Posidoniimonas polymericola: one gene and its partner. The protein of the gene in region 2 interacts with the protein of the main gene of each other region in a pairwise test. Links are inferred from orthologs where the notes say so. Each region holds a gene or a part of one and is shown on either strand. Other genes may lie near its edges.

Region 1 (6,285 bases), on a different replicon or contig from region 2:
GCACCTTCGCGGCCAAGCCGTACATCTTCAACCAGGAAAACCTGCAGCACGTCACCTGCGGCCGGTTCACTGGCGCCGACGCCGACGGCGCCTCGCCGTTCGCCGACAGCTACGACGAACTCAACGCCCGGCTGTTCCCAGGAGCCACCCCGCAATGAGCAACGCGATCACTTGGGTCCACGACGAGATGCTGAGCCCCGCGTGGCAGTCGCCCGAAACGCCGTCCGTGTTTATCTTCGACGAGCAGTGGATTGAAACAGAGCAGATCTCGCTCAAACGGATCGTGTTTATGTACGAGTGTTTGCTCGAGATGCCCGGCGTCGAGATCCGCAAGGGGAACGTCGTCGCCGAGGTCACGAGATTCGCCCAGGAGCACCACGCCACCCGCATCGTCACCGCCCGCAGCCCCCTGCCCCGCCTCAAACGCCAGGGCGCCCAGCTAGCAACGCAGCTAACAGTCGACTGGATCGACCCCGAGCCAATCGTGACCCTGCCCGAGGGCGTCGACCTCAAACGCTTCAGCCGCTACTGGCGCCGCGCCGAGAAGCAAGTGCTGCGAAACGACTAGCGCCGCTCTGCCTTCGCCGCGTTGCGGCACCGCTCGCTGCAGTACCGTACCTGCTCCCAGCACCGCTGCCACTTCTTCCGCCAAGCGAAGTCCCTGCCGCAGTGGGCGCAGGATTTGGTTGGAAGGTTCGGTTTGGCGTGGGGCATTCTAGTTTGCCTCAGTTCACTGCAGGACGGCTGCCGGGGGCGCTCCGCGGTAGCGGAAGCCCCCGGCTGTGTGCGAGCGACGGCTAGTACGTCTCGGGGGCTGCCCTGACGGGAGCGCCCCCGGCACCCTTATAAAGAATGAGCCGGCCGGAAAACTACCGCCGCAGCCGCCGCTGACCGCGGCTCCGCAGCGCGGCCAAACACAACTCGCGGCGGTTGAAGGCCAGTTGCCGGAGCCGCACGTCCTTGTAGCCCCAGCCCTTCACGCGTTTGACGATCGCGTCGAGCGCGGCGGGTTCGGCCAGCGACCAGTCGGGCAGCTTGAGCGTGAGGATCATGCCACGGATCGAGACCTCCCGGTGCGAGACGATCGGCTCGACCGCGTCGAGCGTGTACTGCGGGGCGGCGTTCACGTCGCACGCCAGCCAGCGGGCCGGTTCGAACTCCTTGCGGCGGACGTCGCCGGCCCGCATCTTCAGGTGCATGAAGTCGGGGTGCTCGTCGAGCAGCGGGTCGACATCGGCCGGGTCGACGCCGATCACGCCCATGCCGCGCTCGAGCAGCGCCTGGCTGGCGCCGCCGGGGGCGCAGCCGATCTCGACCCAGACGTCGCCGGCGTGGGTCGGCAGGGCGGCCCAGCGGAGGGCCTCCTCGATCTTGAGGTACGCTCGGCTGACGGCGTCCTCGGGGAGTTTGAGGTTCGGCACGCCGCCGGGCCAGCGGTCGACGCGGGACTTCATCAGGTGGGCGCCCAGCCACCACTCGTTCGGCGCCACCAGCGCGACGTCGAGCACGGCGCCCTCGGACGGCGGGGTCTGTGGGTTGTGCAGGGCGCCCTCGGGCGCGGCCGCGCAGAGGGCCGCGCGGACCATCGCGCTCAGCTCGTCACGGCCCGGCTCGAAGCCGTCGGCGCCGGGCACGACCTCGTCCCGCCGCCAGACGTGCACGGCTAGCGGCGCGTGCTCGGCGACCAGCTGCTGGACCTGCTCGGACGCCCACACCTGACCGACCAGCTCGTCGAGCTGGTCGGTGCCGGTCGCCTTGCCGAGCGACAGCCCGCGGGTGCGGGCGAAGGTCATGCGCGGAATCTCCTCGCTGGCGAGCGAGACCGGCCCGGGCGCCTTGAACGTGACGAAGCCGGGGCGGCTGAACGACAGCCGCCATTCGGGCGCGCGGAACTCGACCTCTTGCTTGAGGGCGTTCTGGGCGCCTGCCTGGCAGGCGGCGAAGAGGTACTGGCTGGTTAGCATCGGGGGTGTCTTCGTGGTTGAGCCCCAACGGGGCGCGCTTTCACAGCCCAGGGCGTAGCCCTGGGTAGGGGTTGGATTGTTTTTTCGAAGCCCGGAAGGGGCGCGCTACGTAGCGCTGCCCGTTGGGCCATTGCTGTAGGCTAGGTTGGGTATTGGTTGGGGACGGATTGACGGGGCGACAGTTTCACCCTCCCCTAGCCCCTCCCTGCGAGGGAGGGGAATTCTATGGGCCCTCGGTCTCTCGGCGGCATCAGCCTTTGTTCCCCACCGGCTCGAGCGGGCTGTGGGCGAGGACGATGCGTCGCTCGCCGGCGAGCGCGAACTCGACGGTCGCCGCGCGGCGTTTGCCGGCGCCGCTGAGCGACTTGATCTTACCAAGCCCGTACTCGGGGTGCCGCACGGTCATGTCGAGCGAGAAGTCGTCGGGCGAGAACCGGGTGTGCGGTTGGGGGGGGTGCGACGGCTTGGGGGCGGCCTCGCCACTCAGCTCCGCGGCGGTGGTGATCGCCGCGGAGATCGACGGCTTCGACTCCTCTGGCTCGGCCGCGTTGGGGTCGGTCCAGACCTCTTCCTCGGGGGGCAGCTCGAACTGCTCCCACGGGTCGATCTCGAACGTCTGGCCGCCGTGGTCGGTGTCCATCTCGGCAGTCGGCATCTCCATCAAGAAGCTGCTGGGGACGGCCATGCGGCGCTGGCCGCGGAAGTCGCGGCGGCGGACCAGGCTGAGCTGGAGCTGCTGTTCGGCGCGGGTGATGCCGACGAACGCCAGCCGGCGTTCCTCCTCCAGCTGCTGGGTGTCCATCGAGCTGCGTTCGTGCGGCAGGATGCCGTCCTCGACCGCCACGAGGTAGACCACCGGGAACTCGAGGCCCTTAGCGGCGTGCAGCGTCATCAGCGTGACCTTGTCGGAGTCGTCCTCCCAGTTGTCGGTCTCGTTGACCAACCAGGTCCGCTCGAGGTACTCCTCGAGCCCGGCCCCGCCCTCGAACTCGCCCTCGGATTCTTCGTCGAACTGCCGCGCGTCGGTCAGCAGCTCCTCGATATTGGCCAGCCGGCTGGCGTCCTCCTCGTCGTCGCTGTCGACGAGCCGCTGGCGGTAGCCCGACTCGGTGATCACGCTGCCGATGACTTCCTCGACCGGGCCGGCGGCGCGGCTCGCGAGCTTCTCAACCAGCGCAACGAACTGCGAGAGCTTCGTGGCCGAGCGTTTAGCCAGCCCCTCGATCAGCCCGGCCTCGCGGGCCGCATCGAGCAGGGGCGTGCCGTAGCGGTAGGCGTGGTCGTTCAGCGCGTCGAGGGTTTTCTTGCCGATGCCGCGGGTCGGCGAGTTGACCGTCCTCACAAACGCGACGTCGTCCTTCGGGTTGTTGATCAGCTGGCAGTAGGCCAGCACGTCCTTGATCTCTTTGCGTTGGTAGAACTCCTGGCCGCGGACCATCTGGAACGGCACGCGGTGGGCCCGCAGCGCGCGCTCGACCGAGCGGGAGAGCGCGTTGATGCGGTAGAAGACAGCGAAGTCGCTCGCCTTGCGTTCGCCGGAGTCGATGGCGGCGCGGATCTGCTGGGCGATGGCCGACGCCTCGGCGTCCTGGTCGGCGTAGGTCACCAGGCGGATCGGGGCGCCCTCGTCGTTCTCGGTGAACAGGGCCTTCTTCTTGCGGCGCTGGTTGTGGCCGATCAGCATGTCGGCGGCGCGGAGGATCGCCTTGGTGCTGCGGTAGTTCTGCTCCAGGCGGATCACCTTGGCCTGGCCGTAGTCCTTCTCGAAGTCGAGGATGTTGTTGAGGTCGGCGCCACGCCAGCCGTAGATCGACTGGTCCGGATCGCCGGTGGCGGCCAGGTTGGGGTAGTCGAGCGACAACGCCCGGAGGATGACGTACTGGGCCCGGTTGGTGTCCTGGTACTCGTCGACCAGCACGTAGCGGAAGCGGCTGTCGAGCTCGGCGCGGACCTCGGGGTTGTCCTTCAGCAGCTTCGCGACGTGCAGCAGCAGGTCGTCGAAGTCGACCGCGCTGGAGGCGAGCAGCCGCTCTTGGTACGCCGGGTACGCCCGCGCCACCACGCTCGACAGCGGGCTGCTGCTGCGGGGCTGGTACTCGTCGGCGGTGATGAGCTTGTTCTTGGCGGAGCTGATGCCGGCCGCGATGCGGTCGGCGGTGTAGTGCATGGTCGGGATCTTCTCGGCCTCGATGACCCGCTTGAGCGTCTGCCGCGAGTCGGAGGTGTCGTAGATCGTGAAGTTCTGGCCGAGGCCGACCAGGTCGGCCCGCTCACGGAGCAGGCGGGCGCCGAAGCGGTGGAACGTGCTGACCCACACCCGCTCGCCGGGGGCGAGCTGTTCGACGCGGCGGCGCATCTCCTGGGCGGCCTTGTTGGTGAAGGTCAGCGCCAGGATCTGCGAGGCGTGCACGCCCTGCTTGAGCAGGTGGGCGATGCGGTGCGTGACGACCCGCGTCTTGCCACTGCCCGGTCCGGCGAGGATCAGCAGCGGGCCGTCGACGTGCAGCACCGCCTCGCGCTGGGCGGCGTTGAGTTTTTGAAGGAGCGGGTCCACGGCGTGGGCAGCGTTGGCGGTCGGTGGGCGGGAGGGGCGAACCCACCATTCTACCGCGGCGACCCCGCGGTGGGACGGGCCCGCCGGCCGCGGCAAGTGCTAGCACGTGGCGATAAGTCGCCCGATTTTTTGCCGTAATCCTTACATTTTCTGGACTTGATTCGCTATACTCCCCCGCATCGGCGCAACGGATCGCCCGACGCCAGACGCACGCCATCGAGGCCAAGACGGTCTTGCATGAGTCTGGAGGGCGGCCCTTTGCAGGACCCGATTGCATCAACGACGGTCCTGATGACAGGACCGTCTGCACACATTGGGAGGGACCCCGAACGATGGCTACTCGCATCCCGCTGGACCGCGCTCAGGCGCAGTCGGAAGAGCTTAAGGACCGCCTGGAGATGAGCACGGCCGAGATCGGCCTGGCTGTCCGCACGACGAACTGCCTGGAAGAGAAGGGCGTTTTCACCGTGCACGACCTGCTGCACTGCACGCAGGAAGACCTGCTGAGCATCTCGAACTTCGGCGAGAAGACGCTTGAAGAGGTCTACAAGGCACTAGAGAATGTAGGCTTCTACCGCCCCGGCCGCGCCACGCTGCCGTCGCAGCGTAAGGCCAAGTAGCCCCGCCCGACGCGGCAGGGCTCGTCGGACTGTGGCGGGTCGCCCCCACTGACGCCGCCCTCTGACTCCGCCCTCCGCCAGGGCCGCGCCGATGCGTTCTCGATTCCGCCTGTGGCTGAAAAAGCGTGGTGCGCGGCGGAGCGGCTCGCCGCGCACCGCGCTCGCCGCCGAGCTGCTGTACCACGTCGTGTTTGTCGGCGTCGGCGCGGTGGCCCTGTGGCTGCACGTGCAGAACGTGCTGATCCCGCACTGGGTGCTGCGGAGCGAGCTGGCCGAGTACCAGCCAAGCGTTTGCCGCGTGGTCCAGAAAAAGTGCCAGCCCCAGCAGGGGCCGACCGGCCTGGAGCACCAGCCCGAGTGCCAGGTGCAGCTGCGGCAGGAGGGCCCCCTCCAGCCGACGAGCTGGCTCCCGCCGGTTTGGGCGATGGCCGACGAGCCCTCGCCCAACCGGGCGGACGCCGAGCAGAGCCTCGAGCGGTTTGAGGTCGGCGCAGAGCACCCCTGCTGGTTCGACCCCGACAACCCGCAGACGGTCACCCTGACGCAGCACCGACGGTGGTGGATCTGGCTGGTGACGCTGATCCCGTTCTCGCTGATGGTGCTCGGCGTGGTCGGCATGGTGCGTTCGTTGATGTCGGCGGGCGTCTCGCCCGAGAGGCGGCAGTCGGTCGCGCAGCGGGCCGGCCGCTGGGAGGCGGCCTTCGGCTCATCGGGCAGCCCGGTCGGCACCGGCCTGCCCGACACCTCGCAGGTGACCGACAGCCCCGGCGTGCGGCAGCGGTACCGGCTGCCCTCGCTCGGCGACCCCGGCTGGCGGATCGCCACGCTGGCCACGATCTGCGTCGCCTGGAACCTGCTGGTGGTGTTCTTCATGACCGGGCTCGGCATCGAGTTCTGGATGGGCCGCCCGCAGTGGGCGTTGTCGCTGGCCATCGCGCCGCTGGCGATCGGCGGCGTCTACATGGTCGCCCTGCTGTACCACGAGGCCCGCTCCTCCACCGGCATCGGGCTGACCAGCGTGGAGGTCAGCGACCACCCCTTCTACCCGGGCGGGCGGTACCGCGGGCTGATGATGCAAACCGGCCAGTTCAAGTTCCGGGCGTTGAGCGTCGCGTTGATCTGCGAAGAGATCGCCACCTTCTGCGAG
Region 2 (5,229 bases):
GTCCTCAGTCGTGACGATGCCGGTCACGGAACCGCCGTCGGGCCGCTTGGAGAGTTCGAAGTCACGGATCGACGGCTTCTCCTCCAAACCCGGAAGCAGATCAAGCCGCGTGTCGGCGAACCCGTCCTTGGAAAGCATCAGCTTGAGCGGCTGGCGAGGCAGGAACGGGAATGAGTACTCGCCGTTGGCGTTTGTCTCGAGCCATTCGATCTGCCCTCCCCGCATACTCGCCGGGAAGACGCTGAAGCCAACCCCTGCGAGCGGCGCGCCGGCCGTGTCACGCACCACGCCCCGCAGCTCGAAGCCCGGCGCCAGCAGGCTCGTAACCTCGGCGAGCTGCTCCGGCTGCAGGCTGATTGCCTGCCCGTCTTTGGCGAATCCGGCCGCCTGCACCTCGATGGTCCAGACCTCGGCGGTCAGGCCGTGAATCGTGACCTCGCCCTGGTCATCGGTCTGGTGGTCGCGGTCGCCATCGGTCCAGGTCAGCCGGACGCGGGCGTCGGGGATGGGATCGCCGGTCGCCTTCGACTTGACGGTTACCTTCAGCGAAGGCGCATCTTGCAGGCCGAGCTGGATCAGTTTGTTGCCCGGCTCGACGTCGAAACCATCGTAACGCTTGGTGCGAGATGCTTTCCTACCCTTGTAGGCGGCTAGCTTGAGGTCGCCTTCCTCGTACTCGTCAAAGCGGAAAAAGCCCTGGGCATCGGTCCGGGTCGTCTTCACCGAGTAGCGTCGGCGGATCTTCGGCCAAGAGAGCAGCCGGACCTCGGCGTCGGCGACTGCCTCGCTCGTTTCGGCGAGGACCACCCTACCGGTGATCGGCTGCTGAGAGCTGGGCCGCTGTTCTGTCGAATCGTCTTCAGGAAACCGTCCTTCGAGCGCCTCTGTTGCCGACTGCTTCTCCGAAGCCGGTGAGTTGGCCAGCGGCAGCGCCAACAGCACTGCCAAACCACCGACCGCCAACAACCCACCCCGCGACAGCCGCAGCGGCTCGCGTTGGGGCTCGCCGAACAGCCGGGCGACGCGGCGGCGGAGTTCGGACGGGCGGCCGCCGGCGGCGGCCAGGGTGGCGACCTCCTGGGCCGGCGCGGCGCCGCGGCTCAGCTCGACCACCCGCACCAGGGCCGCGGCGTAGCGGGACCGCGGGTCGAGCTCCTCTGCGTTCTGTTCGGCAGCGGTTTCGCAGGCGAGCTCGTCGCAGCAGTACTCGCGGAACGTGCTGATGCGGCGGCTCAGCAGCCAGACCGCCGGGTTGAAAAACAGGAGCGCCTCGGCGAGCCGCTGCATCAGGTTGGCCCACATGTCGTGCCGGCGGACGTGGGCCAGCTCGTGCCGCAGGATCAGCTCGAGCTCCTCGCAGGTCATGCCGGCCAGCGCAGCGCCCGGCAGCAGGATGGTTGGTTTCATGAGGCCAACCACCTTTGGCGTGACGCCGGCGGGGATCATCGCCAGCGCCGGCGCGGCGGCCATGTTCCACCGCTCGGCGATCCGTCGCAGGTAGTCCGCGTGCCGCCCGACGGCGACTGGGGTCGCCCGGGCGGCCAGTCGGTGGGCGTGCAAGAGAGCTGCCGCTAGTCGGGTCAGCATCAACAAGACCCCGGCCAGGTAAGCAACGAGCAGCCACTGCGAAACGGTCTGCCACGAGACGGCCGGCTCCGCGTCTTGAGGCGCGGCGTTGCCGGCGCGGGGCGCCACAACCGGCGGCGCAGTCGCCGCTGGAACCTCGCTCTCAATGATCACGAACTCTTGTGGTGCGGAGGGTGCAGCCGCTGTTGGAGACTGATGGACGGCAACCGGCGCGGACTCGGCAACCGCGGTGGCGGCGTCCTCGCCAATCATGAGGTAGGTTGCCGGCAGCGCCGTCAGCCCGACGAGCAGCAGGCCCACCTGCGTGGCGTAGGTCGCCTCGACTCGACGGGCGAGCCGTTCGACCAACAGCGCCACGCCTGCCAGCACCGCGAACTGCCACAGCGAGTGCAGGAGCGTCAGGCAGACCCGCGTGCAGACGGTCTGATCCATCCAGTCGAAGAGCGCGAGGAAGTTCATCACTGTTGCTCCTTTGCGTTGCGGGCTGCCTTGCGGGCGATCAGCTTGCGGAGCTCGGCCAGCTCGTCGGCGTCGACGTCGGAGCCCTCGAGCAGGTTGAGCACCATGGCGGACGGCGAGCCGTCGAACAGCCGGGTCAGCAGGTCGCCGACAAAGCCCTGCGACACCTGCTGCTTGTCGACCCGCGGCGCAAACAGGAACGACTTGCCCTCTTTGGTCCGCTCGAGGTAGCCCTTGCGGTGCATGATGTTGAGCACCGTGATCACCGAGCTGTGGGTGAGCGGCCGGTTGGCGTCGGCCTCGAGCCGGGCGCGGACCTCGCGGACCGGCAGCGGGGACTCGGCCCACAAGACCTTGAGGATCTCGAGCTCGAGGTCGGTGGGGAACTCCGATTCGGGACGGGCCACGGCGGGGCCTCCTGGGCTGAGTCGCGAGTGGTCGGGGACCAAGTTTTAATTCCTTCGATGAACCTAGCGACCACCCGCAGGCGGTGCAAGGCAAAATTTGAATTAATTAAAACTTCATCCCGCAGCGCCGGCCCCGAGGTCGCCACGGTCGGTCAGCCGTTGATGGTCGGCCGACGGAGTGGCGGGACCGCGCCGCCGCAATTCGAGGGACGCGCCGCCCGGGCCCGCGGCGGCATTGGAGCCGCGGGATGTGTCGGAAGGCGCATCACCGCGTTTTTGCTCGAGAACGCCAAAGGCCTAGCAGAAAACAGGTTGCGCCTTGGCGGCCGCCCCCGGGTGGCGGGGTCGGCCATTGTGTAGAGGGCGCCATTCGATAAACTTAGAGGGCTGCAAATGCTTTGCAGCCAAACAGTTGAGAAGAGAGGGGACGGAGGTCTGCGGTCAGGGAGCGGCCGACGGGCTAGCGACGCAGGATCTGCGGCTTCGTGGGACCGTCGGCGCCGCCAGGCGCAGACCCCCGCCTCCTCTACCACGCACGCCCCAATCCCCTCTCACCCCTTCGCCCATGCACTCTCAGGTAGTCGTTCTTGGTGGCGGTCCCGGCGGCTACGCCGCCGCGTTTCTTGCAGCCGACCTCGGACTGGAGGTCGCCATTGTCGAGGCCGACCCGCGGCTCGGCGGCACCTGCCTGCTGCGGGGCTGCATCCCCTCCAAGGCCTTGCTGCACGTCGCGAAAGTCGTCAGCGAGGCCCACGAGATGGCCGAGTGGGGCGTCGAGTTCCAGCCGCCGAAGATCTCGGTCGACAAGCTCCGCGCCCGCAAGGAGAACGTCATCGACACCCTCTCCGGCGGCCTGAGCCAGCTCGCCAAACGCCGCAATGTCAAGCAGATCCACGCGCGGGGCGTGTTTGTCGACAGCCACACCCTGCAGCTCGAGGGGGGCTCGCCCGACACCTACGACGACGACAGCCGGCTGACGTTCGACCACTGCATCCTGGCGACCGGATCGATCCCCGCGCTGCCGAAGTTCCTTGACATTGGCTCGCCGCGGGTGATGACCTCGACCGGCGCGCTGGCGCTGGAGGACATCCCCGAGTCGATGCTGGTGATCGGCGGTGGCTACATCGGCCTCGAGATGGGCACGGTTTACTCCGAGATCGGCACGAAGGTGTCGGTGGTGGAGCTGGCCGAGGGCCTGCTGATGGGCGCCGACCGCGACCTGGTCAAGCCGCTCATCGCCCGCGTCAAGGAGCGGTTCGAGGACGTCATGCTGGGGACCAAGGTGACCGGCCTGAAGGACCTCGGCGAACAGGTTGAGGTCAGCATGGAGGGCCCCGACGGCGCGGTCACCAAGCGGTACGACCGCGTGCTGGTGTCGATCGGCCGCTGGCCGGTCAGCAAGGGCTTCGGCCTGGAGAACACCAAGGTCACCGTGAACGAGCGGGGCTTTGTGCAGGTCGACAAGCAGCAGCGCACCAGCGACGGCAACATCTTCGCCATCGGCGACGTCGCGGGCGACCCGATGCTGGCCCACAAGGCGGCCTACGAGGGCAAGATCGCCGCGGAGGTGATCGCCGGCGAGCCGGCCGCGTTCGACGCGCTGGCGATCCCGGCGGTGGTGTTCACCGACCCCGAGATCGCCTGGGCCGGGCTGACCGCCGGCGAGGCCAAGGAGCAGGGCATCCCGGTCAAGATCGCCCAGTACCCGTGGCAGGCGAGCGGCCGGGCCACCGCCAACGGACGCACCGACGGCCTCACCAAGTGGATCGTCGACCCCGAGACCGACCGCGTGCTGGGCTGCGGCATCGTCGGCAGCGGCGCCGGCGAGTTGATCGCCGAGAGCGTGCTGGCGATCGAGATGGGCTGCACCATCCGCGACATCGCCGAGAGCATCCACCCTCACCCGACGCTCAGCGAGACCATCGCGTTCGCCGGCGAGGTGCACCTCGGCACCGCGACCGAGATCTACAAACCCAAACGCAAGTAAGAAGCCAATCACCACGGAGGACACGAAGGACTAGGCGCTCCGCCAACCAGCCGACTGTGGGACGCCTCCCGCTGTCACCAGTGCCACAGGTTAGCGTCCTGTCCTTTGTGCCCTTCGTGGTTCAACCTCACAAGGTACCGCCATGTCGAGCGCCGAACTTTCATCGTCGTCACCGATCCCCAACGACAAAGACCCACAAGAAACCAACGAGTGGCTCGAGTCGCTCGACTACGTGCTGGAGAGCAAGGGCCCGGAGCGGGTGAGCGAGCTGCTCAGCGCGCTGGAGGCCGCCGCCGTCCGCAACGGCGTGGAGCTCCCCTTCACCGCCACGACGCCCTACATCAACACCATCTCCCGCAGCGATCAGCCCGCTTACCCGGGCGACCGTGAGCTGGAGCGGCGGATCAAGAGCTACGTCCGCTGGAACGCGATGGCGATGGTCACCCGGGCGAACCGGCACCCGTCGTCACCGGGCGGGCACATCAGCACCTTTGCGTCCAGCGCCACGCTGTACGAGGTAGCCCAGAACCACGTATTCCGTGGCCGCGGCGAAGACGGCTTCTCCGGCGACCAAATCTACTTCCAAGGCCACGCGGCGCCGGGAATGTACAGCCGCGCGTTCCTCGAGGGCCGGCTGACCGAGCAGAACCTGGTCAACTTCCGCCGCGAGCTCGGCGAGGGGGGCGGCCTGTCCAGCTACCCTCACCCCTGGCTGATGCCTGACTTCTGGGAGTTCCCAACGGTGTCGATGGGCCTGGCGCCGATCATGGCGATCTACCAGGCGCGGTT

The links. The genes of interacting proteins can lie anywhere in the genome.
Region 1: the proteins of lpdA (region 2) and Pla123a_RS14690 interact in binary tests that used the Escherichia coli proteins (3 or more experiments, as listed by UniProt). The link is inferred for Posidoniimonas polymericola from one-to-one orthologs.

The regions. Positions count from the first base shown.
Region 1 is NZ_SJPO01000007.1:9,947-16,231, reverse strand. Bases 1,867-4,831 are described here. They hold Pla123a_RS14690 (ATP-dependent helicase), read right to left. Parts: upstream 4,519-4,831; coding sequence 2,215-4,518; downstream 1,867-2,214. Other genes in these bases: Pla123a_RS14695 (SAM-dependent methyltransferase), read right to left, coding at 1,867-1,964. In the rest of the region: Pla123a_RS14710 (FAD-binding domain-containing protein), read left to right, coding at 1-158; Pla123a_RS14705 (deoxyribodipyrimidine photo-lyase), read left to right, coding at 155-568; Pla123a_RS25305 (DUF2256 domain-containing protein), read right to left, coding at 565-714; more of Pla123a_RS14695, read right to left, coding at 870-1,866; Pla123a_RS14685 (DNA-directed RNA polymerase subunit alpha C-terminal domain-containing protein), read left to right, coding at 4,851-5,138; Pla123a_RS14680 (DUF3592 domain-containing protein), read left to right, coding at 5,230-6,285. UniProt on the Escherichia coli protein: A helicase with DNA-dependent ATPase activity. Unwinds DNA duplexes with 3'-5' polarity. Translocates on single-stranded DNA with 3'-5' polarity. Initiates unwinding more efficiently from a nicked substrate than double-stranded DNA.
Region 2 is NZ_SJPO01000001.1:341,635-346,863, reverse strand. What follows is about bases 2,296-5,229. They hold lpdA (dihydrolipoyl dehydrogenase), read left to right. Parts: upstream 2,296-3,018; coding sequence 3,019-4,440; downstream 4,441-5,229. Other genes in these bases: aceE (pyruvate dehydrogenase (acetyl-transferring), homodimeric type), read left to right, coding at 4,583-5,229; Pla123a_RS01380 (BlaI/MecI/CopY family transcriptional regulator), read right to left, coding at 2,296-2,453. Also shown: Pla123a_RS01385 (M56 family metallopeptidase), read right to left, coding at 1-2,046; more of Pla123a_RS01380, read right to left, coding at 2,046-2,295. UniProt on the Escherichia coli protein: Lipoamide dehydrogenase is a component of the glycine cleavage system as well as of the alpha-ketoacid dehydrogenase complexes.